DNA from 4 places in the Streptomyces sp. NBC_01260 genome. Region 3 is predicted to be linked to each of the others. Evidence: riboswitches for the same ligand, from Rfam matches in the RefSeq annotation. Region 3 holds a riboswitch; each other region holds the start of a gene.
What was found. Region 3 has a riboswitch for cyclic di-AMP ahead of OG322_RS22560 (LysM peptidoglycan-binding domain-containing protein). Riboswitches for the same ligand answer to the same signal wherever they lie in the genome.

Region 1: it holds a riboswitch for cyclic di-AMP, as region 3 does, so the genes downstream of both, OG322_RS13440 (C40 family peptidase) here and OG322_RS22560 (LysM peptidoglycan-binding domain-containing protein) in region 3, are expected to answer to the same signal.
Region 2: it holds a riboswitch for cyclic di-AMP, as region 3 does, so the genes downstream of both, OG322_RS02770 (M23 family metallopeptidase) here and OG322_RS22560 (LysM peptidoglycan-binding domain-containing protein) in region 3, are expected to answer to the same signal.
Region 4: it holds a riboswitch for cyclic di-AMP, as region 3 does, so the genes downstream of both, OG322_RS34545 (LysM peptidoglycan-binding domain-containing protein) here and OG322_RS22560 (LysM peptidoglycan-binding domain-containing protein) in region 3, are expected to answer to the same signal.

Annotation. Positions count from the first base shown of each region.
Region 1 is NZ_CP108464.1:3,122,935-3,127,139, reverse strand. It holds gene OG322_RS13445 (hypothetical protein) at 1-430, opposite strand, end outside; gene OG322_RS13440 (C40 family peptidase) at 754-1,923, opposite strand; cyclic di-AMP (ydaO/yuaA leader) riboswitch at 1,922-2,085, opposite strand; gene pcrA (DNA helicase PcrA) at 2,345-4,205, shown strand, end outside.
Region 2 is NZ_CP108464.1:614,715-618,919, forward strand. It holds gene OG322_RS02760 (GNAT family N-acetyltransferase) at 1-506, shown strand, start outside; gene OG322_RS02765 (SGNH/GDSL hydrolase family protein) at 520-1,365, opposite strand; gene OG322_RS02770 (M23 family metallopeptidase) at 1,549-2,502, opposite strand; cyclic di-AMP (ydaO/yuaA leader) riboswitch at 2,506-2,666, opposite strand; gene OG322_RS02775 (tyrosine-protein phosphatase) at 3,178-3,990, shown strand; gene OG322_RS02780 (DUF6126 family protein) at 4,019-4,195, opposite strand.
Region 3 is NZ_CP108464.1:5,078,686-5,082,890, forward strand. It holds gene OG322_RS22550 (cytochrome P450 family protein) at 1-683, shown strand, start outside; gene OG322_RS22555 (transglycosylase family protein) at 789-1,724, shown strand; cyclic di-AMP (ydaO/yuaA leader) riboswitch at 2,037-2,208, shown strand; gene OG322_RS22560 (LysM peptidoglycan-binding domain-containing protein) at 2,213-2,959, shown strand; gene eno (phosphopyruvate hydratase) at 3,267-4,205, shown strand, end outside.
Region 4 is NZ_CP108464.1:7,767,375-7,771,579, reverse strand. It holds gene OG322_RS34550 (FG-GAP repeat protein) at 1-1,348, opposite strand, end outside; gene OG322_RS34545 (LysM peptidoglycan-binding domain-containing protein) at 1,545-2,435, opposite strand; cyclic di-AMP (ydaO/yuaA leader) riboswitch at 2,439-2,624, opposite strand; gene OG322_RS34540 (hypothetical protein) at 3,110-3,355, shown strand; gene OG322_RS34535 (FABP family protein) at 3,460-4,008, opposite strand; gene OG322_RS34530 (GNAT family N-acetyltransferase) at 4,134-4,205, opposite strand, start outside.

The DNA of each region.
Region 1 (4,205 bases), 2.0 Mb from region 3:
TCGCGTCCTCCTCGGCGGCCGTCGCGCCGACCTCCCCGTCCAGCTCCCGGGCGAGCGCCCGCGCCGATTCGGACGGTTCGACCGCGCCGTCCGGGCCCTGGTCGATGAGCATCGCGATGCCGGCGAACAGGGCTCTGAGCCCGAGCGCCGCCGACTGCCGGACGCCGCTCGGCCGGAACTCCTGACCGAGCTCCGGCAGTGCGCTCAGCCTGCGGTGCATGGCGGCGGCCACGTTCTCGTCCGGCGGCGCGGTGTCCCACAGCAGCTCCAGCGCGGCCACACAGGTGTCCTGGTCCGCCGGGCGCCCCTCGTCGGCGAGGTACTGGAGGAGTACCCCGGCGGTGCGCTCGGCGCAGGCTGCCGAGAACAGCCTGGCCTGGCCGAAGGTCCCCAGGAAGGCCATGCCCCGGACGCTCTCCAAGATCTTCACGGTCGCTCGCTCCTGTGGTGCTCTGCGCGCTGTGCCCGCGTCTCGGACAGGTCGGCGCCGATCCCGGTCGCGACCAGGGCCCCGATGACCGCCACGACCACCAGGCCGGGACACTCCAGTGCGCCCTGTCCCCGGTCCCGCCGCCGGCGTAACCCCAGCACCCGCGCTTCCGTACGTGGTACAGCGCGCCGGCCTAGCCGGCGCCGCAACTCCCCCATGAGTGGCATAAGAACACGCTAACGGTCCCACGGAGCCCGCGTATTGGGCCACGGACCCACTACGCGTGCTCCGTACGGCAGGCCCCTGGGGGCGCCGGACACTCGCTAGCCGGGCCGCACGCTCCCGTAGATCGGCATGTAGTAGATCGACTCCTCGCGCACGTCCGCCCCCGGCTTCGGCGCGTGGATCATCATGCCGTCGCCCTTGTAGATGCCGACGTGGCTGATGTCGTCGTAGAAGAAGACCAGGTCCCCGGGCTGCAGATCCGCCGTGGCGATCCGGGTGCCGACCTTCACCTGGTCCCAGGTGGTCCGCGGGAGGGTGACGCCCGCGGCCTTCCAGGCCGCCTGGGTGAGCCCCGAGCAGTCGTACGAGGCCGGGCCGGTCGCCCCCCAGACGTACGGCTTGCCGATCTGGGCCCGGGCGAACGCGAGGACCTTCCCGGCCTTCGTCGTGGCGCTGCTGTCCGAGCCGGAGCCTGTCCCGGTGCCCGAGCCCGTTCCCGAGCCCGTCCCCGTGCCGGTCCCGCTTCCGGCCTCCTTGGCCTTGCGGTCGGCCTCCGCCTTCGCGGCGGCCTGCTTCTCCGCCAGCTCCGCGGCCTTGCGCTTGGCCTCGGCCTGCTTCTTCCGCTCCAGCTCGGCGAGGCGCGCCTTCTCCTCGGCGGTCAGCTTCGACAGCAGCGTGCGGGCCTCGGTCAGCTTGTTCTGCACGTTCTGCTTGCTGGTACGCAGCTTGGTCTGCGACGCGGTGAGCGTCTCCAGGCTCGTCACCGCCTCGGCACGCTTCTTCGACGCCTCGGCCTGCTTCGTACGGAAGTCCGTGACGGCCTGCTGCTGGTTCGCGGCCATCCGGTTCATGAGGTGGGTCTGGTCGAAGAACGACTGCGGGTCGTTGGCCAGGAAGAAGGTGGCGGTCGGCGCGAGCGCGCCGTCGCGGTACTGGGCGGCGGCGTAGTTCCCGAGCGTCCGGCGGGCGTCGTTCAGCTTGTCGGCGCGCTCGGCGATGTCGTCCAGCAGCGCGTCCACCTTGGTGCGCTGCTTGGCGGACGCCTCTTTCGCCTGGTCGTAGTGCTGGGTCGCGGTGCCCGCCTGCCGGTAGAGGCCGTCGACCTTCTTCTGGACGTCCTCGATGCTGGGCTTCGGGGCCGGGGCCGCCAGCGCGCTCTGCGTGGACAGCAGGGTCACCGAGGCGAGTGCGGCCGTCGTGAACCCGATGGCCGGGGTGGTGCTGCGCACCCGGGGGCGCGGTTTGCGATGCGATGCCAAGGCCGGCATCTCCTTCCGTGGACCGCCTACCGGGTTAGCTGTCGGGTTCGGGCGGAACGGAAGGCTGCCCTACGGTCCTGGTGGGGGTTCGGACCGATTCACCCCGGTGCTGCGTGTGGGTCCCCGGTTCCGGACCCCGTACGGGCAGGCCGGATTCGGCGTGGACGCCCGCTCGGCGTGGTTCGCCTCTGGGGGTACGGGCCGCCCGAACGAGCACGCTAGCCAACTCATGGTGTCGCTGTGAAGGTTGATGTTCGATATGCCCGATACATTTTCGTGACCTTGCCGAAGTGGACGCGGTGCGGGCAGGTCAGGTGCGGGGTCCGTCCACACAGGGTGGGTGCGGCATCGCTTTCCGTGGCCGCGCGGTGGTGCGCGGTTCGTGATGCGGCCCCGGGGTGTCAGTGCGGCCGCCTAGACTCGGACAGCGATGAGCAGCCTCTTTGACGACAGTTTCCTGGCCGGCCTCCAGCACACGGAGGAAGGGCCCCCGCCGCCCCCCGAGGACTCCGCACCCGAAGCGGTGCCGGAGGACCTCTTCGGGGGCGTGTTCGACGGGCCCCCGCCGCCCCGCGACGCGTACTACCGCGACGGGGCCCACCGCCCGGTCATCGACGCCGCCGCGCTGCTCGACGGGCTGAACACCGAGCAGCGTGCCGCCGTGGTGCACGCGGGGTCCCCGCTGCTCATCGTCGCCGGGGCCGGTTCGGGCAAGACCCGGGTGCTGACCCACCGCATCGCCCACCTGCTGGCCGAGCGCGGGGTGCACCCCGGCCAGATCCTGGCGATCACCTTCACCAACAAGGCCGCCGGCGAGATGAAGGAGCGCGTCGAGCAGCTCGTCGGCCCCCGCGCCAACGCCATGTGGGTCATGACCTTCCACAGCGCGTGCGTACGGATCCTGCGCCGCGAGTCGAAGAAGCTCGGCTTCACCTCCTCGTTCTCGATCTACGACGCCGCGGACTCCAAGCGGCTGATGGCCCTGGTCTGCCGCGATCTCGACCTCGACCCGAAGCGCTTCCCGCCGAAGTCGTTCACGGCGAAGGTGTCGAACCTGAAGAACGAGCTGATCGACGAGGAGACCTTCGCCGGCCAGGCGGCGGACGGTTTCGAGAAGACGCTCGCCCAGGCCTACGCGATGTACCAGGCCCGGCTGCGCGAGGCCAACGCGCTGGACTTCGACGACATCATCATGACGACGGTGCACCTGCTCCAGGCCTTCCCCGACGTCGCCGAGCACTACCGCCGCCGCTTCCGGCACGTCCTGGTCGACGAGTACCAGGACACCAACCACGCCCAGTACACGCTCGTACGGGAACTGGTCGGCCCGGCCGGTGCCGCCGACGCCCCCGGCGAGCTGTGCGTCGTCGGTGACGCGGACCAGTCGATCTACGCCTTCCGCGGCGCCACGATCCGCAACATCCTCCAGTTCGAGGAGGACTACCCGGACGCGACCACGATCCTGCTGGAACAGAACTACCGCTCCACCCAGACGATCCTGTCCGCCGCCAACGCCGTCATCGAGCGCAACGAGAGCCGCCGCCCGAAGAACCTCTGGACCAACGCCGGCTCCGGAGCCCGGATCACCGGCTACGTCGCGGACACCGAGCACGACGAGGCGCAGTTCGTCGCCGACGAGATCGACCGGCTGACCGACGCGGGCGACGCCAGGGCCGGAGATGTCGCGATCTTCTACCGGACGAACGCGCAGTCCCGTGTCTTCGAGGAGATCTTCATCCGGGTCGGCCTGCCCTACAAGGTCGTCGGCGGTGTGCGCTTCTACGAGCGCAAGGAGGTCCGGGACGTCCTGGCCTACCTCCGGGTCCTCGCCAACCCCGAGGACACGGTCCCGCTGCGCCGCATCCTGAACGTGCCCAAGCGCGGCATCGGCGACCGGGCCGAGGCGATGATCGACGCCCTGTCACTACGCGAGAAGATCACCTTCCCGCAGGCGCTGCGCCGCGTCGACGAGGCGTACGGCATGGCCGCGCGTTCCGCCAACGCCGTCAAGCGGTTCAACACGCTGATGGAGGAGTTGCGCACGATCGTCGAGTCGGGCGCGGGCCCCGCGGTGGTGCTGGAGGCCGTCATGGAACGGACCGGCTACCTCGCCGAGCTCCAGGCCTCCACCGACCCGCAGGACGAGACCCGGATCGAGAACCTCCAGGAGCTTGCCGCCGTCGCGCTCGAATTCGAGCAGGAGCGCGGCGAGGAGGAGGGTGCGGGCACCCTCTCCGAGTTCCTGGAGCGGGTCGCGCTCGTCGCCGACTCCGACCAGATCCCCGACGAGG
Region 2 (4,205 bases), 4.5 Mb from region 3:
GGCAAGCGTTCATGGAGATGGACGGGTACTCGGATCACCAGCGGTCGGGGGACATGCTCCACCCGCCGCGCTCCGCCGAGGGGTACCGCGCCTGGGCGGCGGAGCAGGCCGTCGCCAAGCCCACCGGGGATTGCTTCCGGCTGGCGATCGAGGCCCTGGACGGTGGAGTGCTCGTCGGTGGCATCTCGACCCATGACGCCGACCCGCGCACCGGCAGGTTCACTTACGGCATCGGGGTCGGCGGCGGTCATCAGCGGCGCGGGTACGCGTCCGAGGCGATCGTGCTGCTGTTGGGCTTCATGTTCGGCGAGCGGCGCTATCACAAGTGCGAGGCGCAGGTCTACGCGTACAACGGCGCGTCGGTCGCATTGCACCGCGGGCTCGGCTTCACCGAGGAGGGCCGGCTGCGCGACCACGAGTTCTTCGCCGGACGCCATCACGACCTGGTGCTTCTGGGGATCACCGCCCCCGAGTTCGCCGAACGGCACCCGTTCGGCGAACCCTGACCGGCCCGGCCCCTCAGAGCGGCAGCAGGTCCGGCCGCTTCGCCTCCACGTGGTCCCCCGAGGACTCGCCGCGCAGGCGCCGCCCGATCCACGGCACCAGGTACTCGCGCGCCCAGTTGATGTTGTCACGCCGGACCTCCAGCGTTCCCCGGTGCGCCTGCGGGGGCCACTCCTGGTCCGGGTCGGCCGGCACGTCGAGACCGAGCACCTGGGCGGCGCGCAGCGCGACCCGGGTGTGTCCCTCGGGCGACAGATGCAGCCGGTCGCCGTCCCATGCGCGCCGGTCCTGCACGGAGCGCAGCGACCAGAGGTCGAGCACCGGGCAGTCGTAGCGGTCCGCGATGGACCGCACATGGGCGGTGTAGGTGGCGATCTTGCCGCGCAGATGGCGCAGCACGGGAACACCACGGGTGTCGAAGCCGGTGGTGACCATGACGGTGCCGACCGATTCGGTCAGCTCCGCGACCGCGCGCTCGAAGCGCTCGGCGACGTCGTCGGGGTCGGTGCCCGGCCGGATGATGTCGTTGCCGCCCGCGCAGAAGCTCACCAGGTCGGGGGCGAGTTCCCTGGCGCGCGGCACCTGCTCCTCGACTATCTGGTCGAGGAGACGTCCTCGTACGGCGAGATTGGCGTACCTGAAGTTCCCGTGCGCGGCGCCAGTAATGCGCGGCGCCGTTTCGGGGTCCGGGAGCTGGTCCGCGAGGATTACCGCGAACCGGTCCGCCCAGCCGACGAATGTCCCGTCCGGGCCGAGGTCGCCGACTCCCTCGGTGAAACTGTCGCCAATCGCCGCGTACGACTCGATGGCGCCCTGTCGGTTGATGACGCCCTGTCGGATGTTTCTCGAATCGTTTGCCACAAGGGCATATCCTGCACCGTCGAATGTGACCTACGCGACCGTAATACGGGGTTGACGGGTGGTGAGATAGACCACCCGGTCAGTTTTTGGTAAAGGGGGAATAAGCAGAAGGACGGTGCGCCGCCGCGCACCGTCCCTCTGTGTATTGCTCTGGTCCGGGTCACCGGACCGGTACTGCCTGGATCAGACGTTGATCCCGTGCGACGCCAGGTAGGCGATCGGGTCGATGTCCGAGCCGTACGCCGGACCCGTGCGGATCTCGAAGTGCAGGTGCGGGCCGGTCGCGTTGCCGGTGGCGCCCGAGAGGCCGACCTGCTGGCCCGCGGTCACGGTCTGGCCCGCCGAGACGGAGAGCGAGGACATGTGGCCGTACTGCGAGTAGTGGCCGTCGGCGTGCTTGATGACGACCTCGTTGCCGTACGCGCCGCCCCAGCCGGCGGTGACGACGGTGCCCGAGGTGATCGCCTTCACGCTGGTGCCGGTGGAGACGGGGAAGTCGATGCCGGTGTGGCTGCCGCTGGACCAGTTGGCGCCGGAGGCGCGGTAGGCGGTGGTGTGGCTGCCGGGAACCGGGTGGACGTAACCGGAGGCGGTGCCCTGACCGGCCGGGGCCGAGGTCTCGTTGGACGCCTGGGTACCGGAGGAGGACGCGGAGTTGGAAGCCGCGGGGGCCTTCGACTCGGTCTTGGCCGGAGCCGGGGCCTTCGACGGGGTGGTGGCACCCGCGGAGGTGTGCGAGCCGGTGGTCGAGGCGTGGCCCCAGGCCTCGCCGCCGAGCGTCAGCTTCATGCCCGGGAAGATCAGGCTCGGGTCGTCGCCGACGACCTCGCGGTTGTCCTGGTACAGCTTCTCCCAGCCACCCTTGAGCTTGTGCTGGGCAGCGATCTTCGACAGGTAGTCGCCGGAGACCACGGAGTACGTCTTGGTGCCGGCCTGCTTCTCGGCGACCGGCTTGGCCGGGGCGGCGTGCGTGGCGGCGGCCGACTTCGCGGTGGCGGGAGCGGCGTGCTCCGCGGCGGTGGCACCGGTGGCACCGAGCAGCGGAAGCACGATGACGGCTCCGCCGGCGCTGGCGACGACGATGCCACGGGCGATGGTGCTGGACTTCGGACGGCGGTGCTTACCCAGTATGGGCATGAAGAATTTCCTCTCCGGCGCCTACGAGGTGAGCTGTCGGGTTCGGGCTGGAGATGCCCGGTCACGCCTGGCGCGACTTAACCCCGAGCCGGCCGGATCTCTCCGGTCGGCGGCTTACCTGGTTCCCCCGCTCCTGCCACACGGTGAGTGGGTGCGAATTCCGGACGGCGGCAGGATTAGGCGTTCCATCCGGATTGAGAGTGAACGTAAGCGAGCCGGGACGGCGGAAACAAGCCATGGGTTCCACTCCGGATTCCGCTCCGGAAAATCGGCGCGGAATTCCGGTGACACTCCGTGGATTATGGATCTTGGCTTTCCGCACGACGCACGGATTACCCAACCGGCGCACCGCCACACACCGTCACGGATATGATCCCGCTCACGAGTGGGCGACCATCTCCCTTATAAGCAGGGCATGTTCGACTAAAGGCCTCAATACGGACATGTCGCACCCACCATTCACTTCGGAGCCGCGGCCGCCCCGCGTCGGCACCACCGTCGCTGCGCGCGCCCCGACGGCCCCCGAACCGTGGCGGTCCGGGGGCCGCGCAGAGGGCAGAAGAACGGGCACATGGAGCCGTCACCGACATGATTGCCCGAGTATCCGATGTCGTATCGTCACGGGAGTGGACCCGTCGGCGACACGCGTCGGCGGCAGAGCCTCCAGGAGTGACCGTGACGCAGCAGCTGCCGCAGACCCCGTCGACGGAACCCGAGCTGGCAGGGGTCCGTAATTTCCGTGACGTGGGCGGGCTACCCGCCTCGGACGGCCGCCGGGTGCGGTACGGACGGCTCTACCGCAGCGGTCACCTGGCGGGCGCCACCGCCGAGGACGCCGCGTTCCTCGGCGGCCTCGGCCTCCACACCGTCTTCGACTTCCGCAACGCCACCGACCTCAAGCTGGACGGAATGGACGTCGAGCTGCCCGGCGTGCGCAACGTGAACATCCCGCTCACCGATCCGGCGGACGGCACCGAGTTCTGGCAGATGGTGCGCGACGGCAACATGGACGAGCTGCGCGGCATCCTCGGCGGCGGCAAGGGGACCGACCGCATGGTCGCCTCCTACCGCTCGATCATCCTGGACCGCACCGCCGAGCACAGTCGCGTGCTGCACGCCCTGGCCGAGGACAGCGTCCCCGCCCTGATGCACTGCGCGGCCGGCAAGGACCGGGCAGGGCTCTCGATCGCGGTCTCCCTGCTCGCGGTCGGCGTCAGGCGCGAGGCCGTCGAGGCCGACTACCTCAAGTCCAACGAAGCCCACCGCCGCTACCGGGTGCGCCGCAGCGACACCTCGGCGGCCGGGATGTCGCCCGAGGTGATGGAGCTCCTCAGCCCGCTCTTCGGAGCCCACAGCGAATATCTCGCCGCGGCCTTCGACACGATCGACGAGACCTGGGGCGGCACCGACCGCTACCTCTCCGAGGGGCTGAAGATCACCCCCGAGACACGGGAGCGGCTGCGCGAGCGGCTCCTCGACGAGGCCTGACCGGCCGGCCGGGCCACAGAGCGCGCGGCTACTGGTTGTGCATCCCCACCGCGAACAGCAGGTAGAGGAAGCCCGCGATGACGTGCCCGGCCACCAGGTAGGCGAACAGCCTGATGACCAGGCCGCGGGGCATCTTCCGCTCCTGCGAGTCGGAGTCCTTCCGCCTGGCCGGGGTGAGCGGGTCGTAGTTCTCGGAATCGGACATGACAGTCCTC
Region 3 (4,205 bases):
TGCTCGAACTCATCCACCGCAAGCGCGAGAACCCCGGGGACGACCTGATCTCGGGACTGATCCGGGCGAGTGACGACGGCGAGCACCTGACCGAGAACGAGGCCGCCGCGATGGCCTTCATCCTGCTCTTCGCCGGGTTCGAGACGACCGTCAACCTCATCGGCAACGGCGTCCACACCCTGCTGGGCCACCCGGAGCAGCGCGAGCGGCTCCAGCGGTCCCTGGCGGCGGGGGAGACGGAGCTGCTGGCCACCGGGGTCGAGGAACTGCTGCGTTACGACGGTCCGGTGGAGCTGGCGACCTGGCGGTTCGCCACCGAGGCGCTGACGATCGGCGGGCAGCCGGTCGCCGAGGGGGACCCCGTGCTGGTGGTGCTGGCGGCCGCCGACCGGGACCCCGAACGCTTCGCCGCTCCGGACACGCTGGACCTCTCGCGGCGTGACAATCAGCACCTCGGTTACGGTCACGGCATCCATTACTGCCTGGGAGCACCGCTCGCCCGGCTGGAGGGACAGGCCGCGCTCGCCACGCTGCTGAAACGCCTCCCGGACCTGCGACTTGCGGTGGAACCTGCCGATTTGCGCTGGCGTGGCGGGCTCATCATGCGCGGACTGCGCACGCTTCCGGTGGAGTTCACCCCCGAGACCGTCCCCGGCGAAGGTGACGCTCTGTCAACTCTGTGACTTTCACGTGATCTCTGCTGCATCGACTTGTGACACACGTTCGAGTCCCGCTAGGTTCACCGTTCGACTCATCCGTCACTCGTCCGTCACACGGAAGGCATTCCCATGGGCTCCGCGAACGGCAGGCACCGTCGCCCTCGGCAGGCACCCGCGATCGTCGTCGCCGCAGGCGTGACCGGCTCGGCCATCGCCATCCCGCTGCTCGGCGCGGCCGGCGCGCACGCAGCCGACGCCTCGACCTGGGACCGGGTCGCCGAGTGCGAGAGCGGCGGCATGTGGAGTGCCGACCTCAGCAACGGCTTCTACGGCGGCCTGCAGTTCTCGCAGGAGGTGTGGAAGTCCTACGGCGGCGATTCGTACGCCCCGCGTGCGGACCTGGCCAGCCGCTCGCAGCAGATCGCCGTGGCGGAGAAGGTCCTGGACGACCAGGGGCCGAAGGCGTGGCCCAGCTGCGCCGTCATCTCCGGCCTCGCCGTGGACGGTTCCCTGCCGGGCGTCGACCCGGGCAGCACCCCGTCCGCCCACCCGTCCGAGAGCGCGGACCCGTCCGCGAGCGCCGACCCGTCGGACGGCGCGTCCAAGGGCGCCAAGAAGACCCCGTCGGACGACGCCACCGCCGACACCGCCGACACCGCCGACAAGGACCGTACGCCGGACGCCTCGGACTCCCCGTCCGCCACGCCCTCGGCATCCGGCTCCTCCGGCGCGAGTGACACCTCCGACGCCCCGGGCAGGTCCTCCCGGGCCGGGGACACGGGCGGCAGGCACCGCGGTGCGCCGGCCCCGGAGAAGCCCGGCAGCGACCGGGACTCGGGACGGCACGCCTCGCGCGGCGAAGGTGACGCACGCGGCAAGGGCGCACCCGCCGCTGACGGTACGTACACCGTCCGGCCGGGCGACAACCTCTGGGCGATTGCTGACGCACAGAAGCTGCCCGGCGGCTGGACCGGGCTGTACGAGGCCAACAAGGCGGCGGTCGGCTCCGACCCGGACCTCATCCTCCCTGGCCAGAGTCTCGATCTCGGCGTGAAGGCCGGATGAGAACGACCGCGGAAGCAGTCTGATCATCAGCTGAATGCGCCCCAAATCTGGGGTACTTAGGCGGTCTATGTCCCATTTTTGACTAAGTGAGACATGGGTCTCTTTGCGTGAACTGGTGCGTCTTGTTCGGGAGCTCCCCCCGCATCCGTTCCGACCTGCGCAAACAGGCCTTCTTCAGATGCAAGTAAGGGCTGTTTATCCGGTATGTCCTTCTTTGGAGATGGGGGTTGCGTGTGTTTACGGTCGGAACCGCTCGCACCGCGGGCCCCGTCGATCGTCACGCCGAATCCTGCCGTCGGTCGAAGGGAACAGACGCGTAAAGCGCCGTAGGCAGGAGCGGGGGACCCAGGTAAGTGCCGGGCCCGATCGTCGCAAGACGCATCAGGACCGGCTTGGGGTTAAGTCGTGCGCTAGGACGTGCGACCGGGCAACTCACTTGGCCCGAACCCGACAGCTCACCTCGCAGGCGTCGGTGAGGAGAAGTCTCGATGCTGCTGAACAGCAAGGGCAACAAGCACCGCCGCCCGTCCAAGGCCGTCCGTATCGCCACGCTCGCCGGTGTGACCGGTGCCGCCATCGCCGTGCCCCTGATGGGTGCGACCGGCGCCTCCGCGGCCTCCGTCTCCACGTGGGACGCGGTCGCCCAGTGCGAGTCCGGCGGCAACTGGTCCATCAACACCGGCAACGGCTACTACGGCGGTCTGCAGTTCTCGCAGTCCAGCTGGGCCGCCGCCGGCGGTACGCAGTACGCGGCCCGCGCCGACCTGGCCAGCAAGTCCCAGCAGATCACCGTGGCCGAGAAGCTCCTCGACATGCAGGGACCGGGCGCCTGGTCCTGCGCCGGTGCCGGCAACCTGAGCAACGACGGTGTCGACCCGGGTGTCGGCACCGGCTCCACCGCCCCCAAGACCGAGACCGCTCCCAAGCAGGAGTCGGCTCCGGCCCAGCAGGCCGAGCCGAAGAAGTCCGAGCGCACCGAGGCCCCGGCCACCAACCGCTCTGACCGCTCGACCGCCCCCAAGGCGGAGCAGAAGAAGACCGTCACCACCCCGACCGGCGAGAAGGTCAAGAAGGGTGATGGCGAGTACAAGGTCGTCACCGGCGACTCGCTGAGCAAGATCGCGGCCGACCACCACGTCAAGGGCGGCTGGGAGCAGCTGTTCGAGCTGAACAAGGACATCGTCAAGGACGCCGACATGATCTTCCCGGGTCAGCAGCTCCACCTGGTGAAGTGATTCAGCACCCTCCTCGCTGAGCACCCCGGCCCGGCCCGCATCTTCCCCCCATGCGTGCCGGGCCGGGGTTCGCCGGTCGCCGGGCCATCGCTTCGCGGCTCACCGGATTCCGCGTTGATTGTTCAACTGTTGTAGTTACTGGTCAGTAAATTTCTGGCCGTTCGCCCCGCTATGACAGCTCTTGGGTCCTTTTTCGTCCCAGGGGACGGGCGGTCGGCCGACTGAGACGGCCGGGCCGGTTAGGCTCTTGTCGCAAGGCCAAAGTGACCCTGCACAACCAGCGTCATATCCCAGAAGGAGATGCCTCGTGCCGTCCATCGACGTCGTCGTAGCCCGGGAAATCCTCGACTCCCGGGGCAACCCCACGGTCGAGGTCGAGGTTGGCCTCGACGACGGCAGCACGGGTCGTGCTGCTGTTCCGTCCGGAGCCTCCACCGGTGCGTTCGAGGCCATTGAGCTTCGCGACGGTGACCCCAACCGCTACCACGGGAAGGGCGTCGAGAAGGCGGTCCTCGCCGTGATCGAGCAGATCGGCCCGGAGCTCGTCGGCTATGACGCGACCGAGCAGCGGCTGATCGACCAGGCCATGTTCGACCTGGACGCCACGGAGAACAAGGGCTCGCTCGGCGCCAACGCCATCCTCGGCGTCTCGCTCGCCGTCGCCCACGCCGCGTCCGAGGCCTCGGACCTGCCGCTGTTCCGCTACCTCGGTGGCCCGAACGCGCACCTGCTGCCCGTCCCGATGATGAACATCCTCAACGGTGGGTCGCACGCCGACTCCAACGTGGACATCCAGGAGTTCATGATCGCCCCGATCGGCGCGGAGTCCTTCTCCGAGGCCCTGCGCTGGGGCGCCGAGGTCTACCACACGCTGAAGAAGGTCCTGAAGACCAAGGGCCTGTCCACCGGCCTCGGTGACGAGGGCGGCTTCGCGCCGAACCTGGAGTCCAACCGCGCGGCCCTCGACCTCATCGTCGAGGCCATCAAGGAAGCCGGCTACGCCCCGGGCAAGGACATCGCGCTCGCGCTCGACGTCGCCGCGTCCGAGTTCTACAAGGACGGCAAGTACGAGTTCGAGGGCAAGTCCCGCTCGGCCGCCGAGATGACCGAGTACTACGAGGAGCTCGTCTCCGCGTACCCGCTGGTCTCCATCGAGGACCCGCTGTACGAGGACGACTGGGCCGGCTGGAAGGTCATCACCGACAAGATCGGCGCCAAGGTGCAGATCGTCGGCGACGACCTCTTC
Region 4 (4,205 bases), 2.7 Mb from region 3:
GCGCTGCGGCCAGCAGGCCGAGGCGGCCGTTCCTGTCCGGGTCGCTCAGCCGGACCTGGCCTCCCCAGTGGTCGCCCTTCTCCGCCACGCCCAGGACGAACCCCGAGTTCTGGTCCCAGGAGGCCGCGTCGGCGGCGGTCAGCCCGTCGGCCGAGCCGCGCAGCACCCACACGGCGCCTGCGTCCGCGACGTCGTAAATGTCCTCGCCCGGTGCGCCGATCGCCACGTCCGCGTACCCGTCGCCGTTGACGTCCGCCACGGAGAGGTCGCTTCCCCAGCCGTCGCCGGCCTCGGCCTTGCCCGGGATGCCCGGGGTGTCCTGCGTCCACCACACCGGCGGGGTGCCCGGGCCCTCGGCGCCGGCCGGCCCGTCACCGGCGCTGCCGTAGTACACGCCGACGACTCCACCGGTCACGGCCGCGCCGCCGTCGTCGGGACTGTTCGGCTCCCCGGTGACGAGGTCGTCGTAGCCGTCGTTGTTGATGTCACCGGATGCGACGGCCGGGCCGCCGCGCAGATCGCCCTCGTAGCGGAGTCCCTGGACATCGCCGAGGAACAGCGACGACCAGCCGTGGCCCGATTCCTTGCCCGTGGTCACTCCGGCGACGACGAGATCGGCGAGGCCGTTGCCGTCGTAGTCGCCGGTGGTCATGGCCCTGGGCGCGATCGGGCGGCCCGGGGTGCCGGGGGTCAGGCGGTTTCGCGACGCGGGCACCAACTGCGCGGACCTGCCCTGCGGCGCCGCGTCGTACTGGTACAGGGTGAGGTTGTCGCGGTCGGTCACGGCCAGCTGGTCACCCGGGATGCCGGGGCTGAAGTGTGCCGCCGCGAGAGCACTGCCGAACCGGGCGCCGACCACGAGCTGATCGGCCTGAAGCCAGTCGCTGTCGGCGCCCGAGAGCCCCTTCGGGGAGCCCCACAGCACGACGATGCCGCCCGCGTCGGTCACCGGCTCGATGTCCTCGCCGGGCAGGCCGACGATCGCGTCGTCGTAGCCGTCCCCGTCGAGGTCGCCGGTGGCGAGCGCGCTGCCGAAGCCGTCACCCGCCTCGGCGGCCCCCGGCACCCCGGCGGTGTTCTGGCTGAGCACCACGGGGTTGTAGGTCCCGATGCCCGTCTTCGCGCCGTACTGCACGGTCACGTAGCCCGCGCCCTTCTTCCCGCCGACGGTCCCGCCGGACGCGCCGGTGAGCACGTCCTCGTATCCGTCGCCGTTGAAATCTGTGTTGCGGTCGTTCGCGTGCGTTCCGCCAGGAGTGCCGGCGTAGGCGGAGGGCGCGGCGATGCCGGCCCCTGCCATCAGGAGAAATGCGGCCGCGACAACGGCGGCCGAACGGTTGGTGCGCACGAGCGGCTCCTCGGTTCAAGGATGACCGGGCGAGTCCGGGGGGACGCCAGGAAAGGCCCGTTACCTTCCTGGCGCCCCGTTCGACCTCCTATGAGGCGGAAGGGTTGTACGACACACGAAAAAGGGGTGGGAAGGAGCCGATCGGCTCCTTCCCACCCCTGCGCCCGGCTTCTCCCGAAGGCGGATCCGCGCTATGTCAGTAGGCCCCGAACACGTTGTCGATCGAGCCGTACGTGGCGGCGGCGTAGTTGCACGCGGCGGTGATGTTGGCGACGGGGTCGAGGATGTCCATCGACGTACCGGCCACGTGGTAGGCCTCGAAGGTGGGCTGGATGACCTGGAGGAGGCCCTTCGAGGGGGTGCCGGCGGCGGCGTTCGAGTCCCAGTTGTTGACGATCTGCGGGTTGCCCGAGGACTCGCGGATGACGTTGCGGTAGATGCCGTCGTAGCTGCCGGGGATGCCGTGCTGGGCCATCACGGCCAGCGACTCCTTGATCCAGCCGTCGAGGTCGTCGGTGTACGCCGTCGCAGCCTGCGCCGGAGCGGTGGCTGCGGTCTCCTCAGCGAGGGGCGTGGCCGTCCGCTGGGACCGGTCGGCACGGTCGGTGCCAGCGGCCCGGTCGGACGACTGCGAGGCATCGGCCGTGGGCTTGGACTCGGTCGCGGGCTTTGCCTTCGATTCGGCCGCGGGGGCCGCCTTGGGCGCGACAGCCGCGGACTTGGCACCGATGGTCAGCTTGAGCCCCGGGTAAATCAGATCGGGGTTTCCACCGATCGCACTCCGGTTGTCCTGGTAGAGCCGCTCCCAGCCGCCACTGAGGGAATGTCCCTGGGCGATCTTGGAAAGCGAATCACCGGAGACCACGGAATAGACGGTGGACTCCGCCTTGCGGACGGCAATTTCCTTGGCAGCAACGGAAGTCGAGGCCGCCGACTTTTCTGCGACGACAGAGTGTGCCGGTGCGGCAGAAGCCGATCCGGCCCCGATCAGGGGGAGCGCGAGAACGACTCCGCCCGTGCTCACGGCGATGAAACCGCGGGTCAGGGAGGTGGACTTGGAACGACGGTTCTTACCCATGATGGGCATGGCGCATTTCCTCTCCGCCGCCTGCGAGGTGAGCTGTCGGGTTCGGACTGGAGATGTCCGGCCGCCCGTGATGGCGACTTCACCCCTAGCCGCTCCGGATACCGGACCGGCGGCAAACCTGGGTCCCCCGCTCCTGCCGTACGTGAGTGGGTCGGGTTTCCGGACGGCGGCAGGATTCGGCGTTCCATCCGGATTGACGGTGACCGTAAGCGAGAAACGCCGAGCGAAACAAGCCCTGAATTCTGGATCTCAATTGAATCGCAAGATCAATTAAAGGAAATACTCACCATCAGACCTCCCCGGGGAAGTCAATTTTCTTGGCGCAACAGGGAACCGAAGGCGGACACCCCGCGTCCCGGGGCCAGAAAAGTGATGCTGACCACTGCGCCCGAAACGGGCGATTTGCTGGATATTAATAACCTTTGAGCCACAGAAAAGGTGCCCTGAGGGTTAATTAGCTGCAATTCTGACTAGTTGCGCAATCAGGACATTTGGGCACCCCGGAAGCAGCGCCCCGGGCGCGGTCGAACAGGGGTCGCGGATGGACCCATGCAGAGACTCACGACAGACGGCGCCACGCTCCACTGCGAAGTCCGCGACTCCGGCCCGCTGCGCTCGTCTCCCAGAGCGGTGAGGGCGACGCGGACCGCAGCACCGATCTGCTCGGCCTGCTCGTGGACCGCTGCACCGCGGTCATCGACGCCGAGCTCGACCAGGAAGCGCTGCGGGCGACTCCCGTACACATCGTGCCCGCGAGCGGCAGCGCCACGGCGCCTTCGGGTTTCGTCGGACAGTGCGCGCAGAGCCCCGCCGAGCCGGTCGGCCGGGAAGTCGTCACGTTCCCCGGCGGACACAACGGCAACAGCACGCATCCGCGGGCGTACGCGGCCCGGCTGCGGGACGTCCTGACAAAGGCGTGAACGCGGGCGGTCAGGCAGGGCGGAGCCCAAGTGACCACACCGGCACGGAAGTCACCACACCGGCAAGGAAGTCGGCACCGCCCCGGTGCACCGCCCCTGAGGGCTCAGCTCCCGCCCTCGCGTCGGAGCTGCGCCGAAAGGTGGTGCTGGAGCGGCTGACCGACCGCCGCGAGGTCATGGACGAATTCGAGCGTGCCGTCGTCCGTCAGGGTGTAGCGGCGGCGGGTGGCGCTGACTTCCTTCGCTGTGGGAGCGAGAGCGACCTGATGGGTGGCGAGGTCGGCAGCGCCGTCGGCCGCGCGGCCGGTCAGGATCTCCGCGATACCGGTGGGCTGGGTGATCAGCGCCTCCACGCGCCCGTCCGGCTGCATCCGCCACCAGCCGCTCTCCCGGGCCGACGGCCGCAGCGGGGCACCGTCCGCGTCCAGCAGCCAGGCGCGCGCCTCGTAGTGGAGGAAGGGCCGTCCGTCATGACTGAAGGTCACCTCCTGCGCGTACCGGAACTCCTCGGCGAGCGTCGGGTACTCACCGCGGCCCCGCCCGGCCCAGGTGCCCAGGAACCCGGTCAGCGGTGCGAGCAGTGCGTGCGGTGCAGGCGCTTCGTCCGGCCGGAACGCGTCGGGATACGGGTGCTTCTGGACGGGGTCGAACATCTTGCGCGCTCCTGAGTCGGGGATGGTACCGGTGTCAGCCGGCAGCTTAGGCCCACGGCACGCGAGCGGGCCGCGTCCATGCCCTCACGCATCCGTGCCGTCATACTCCCTCCTCAGCACGGGAGTCACCCCTCGTGGCGGAAGTCCATCATGCAGAAGACCTTGTCGTAGCGGAGTTCACCGACGGCGACGAAGCC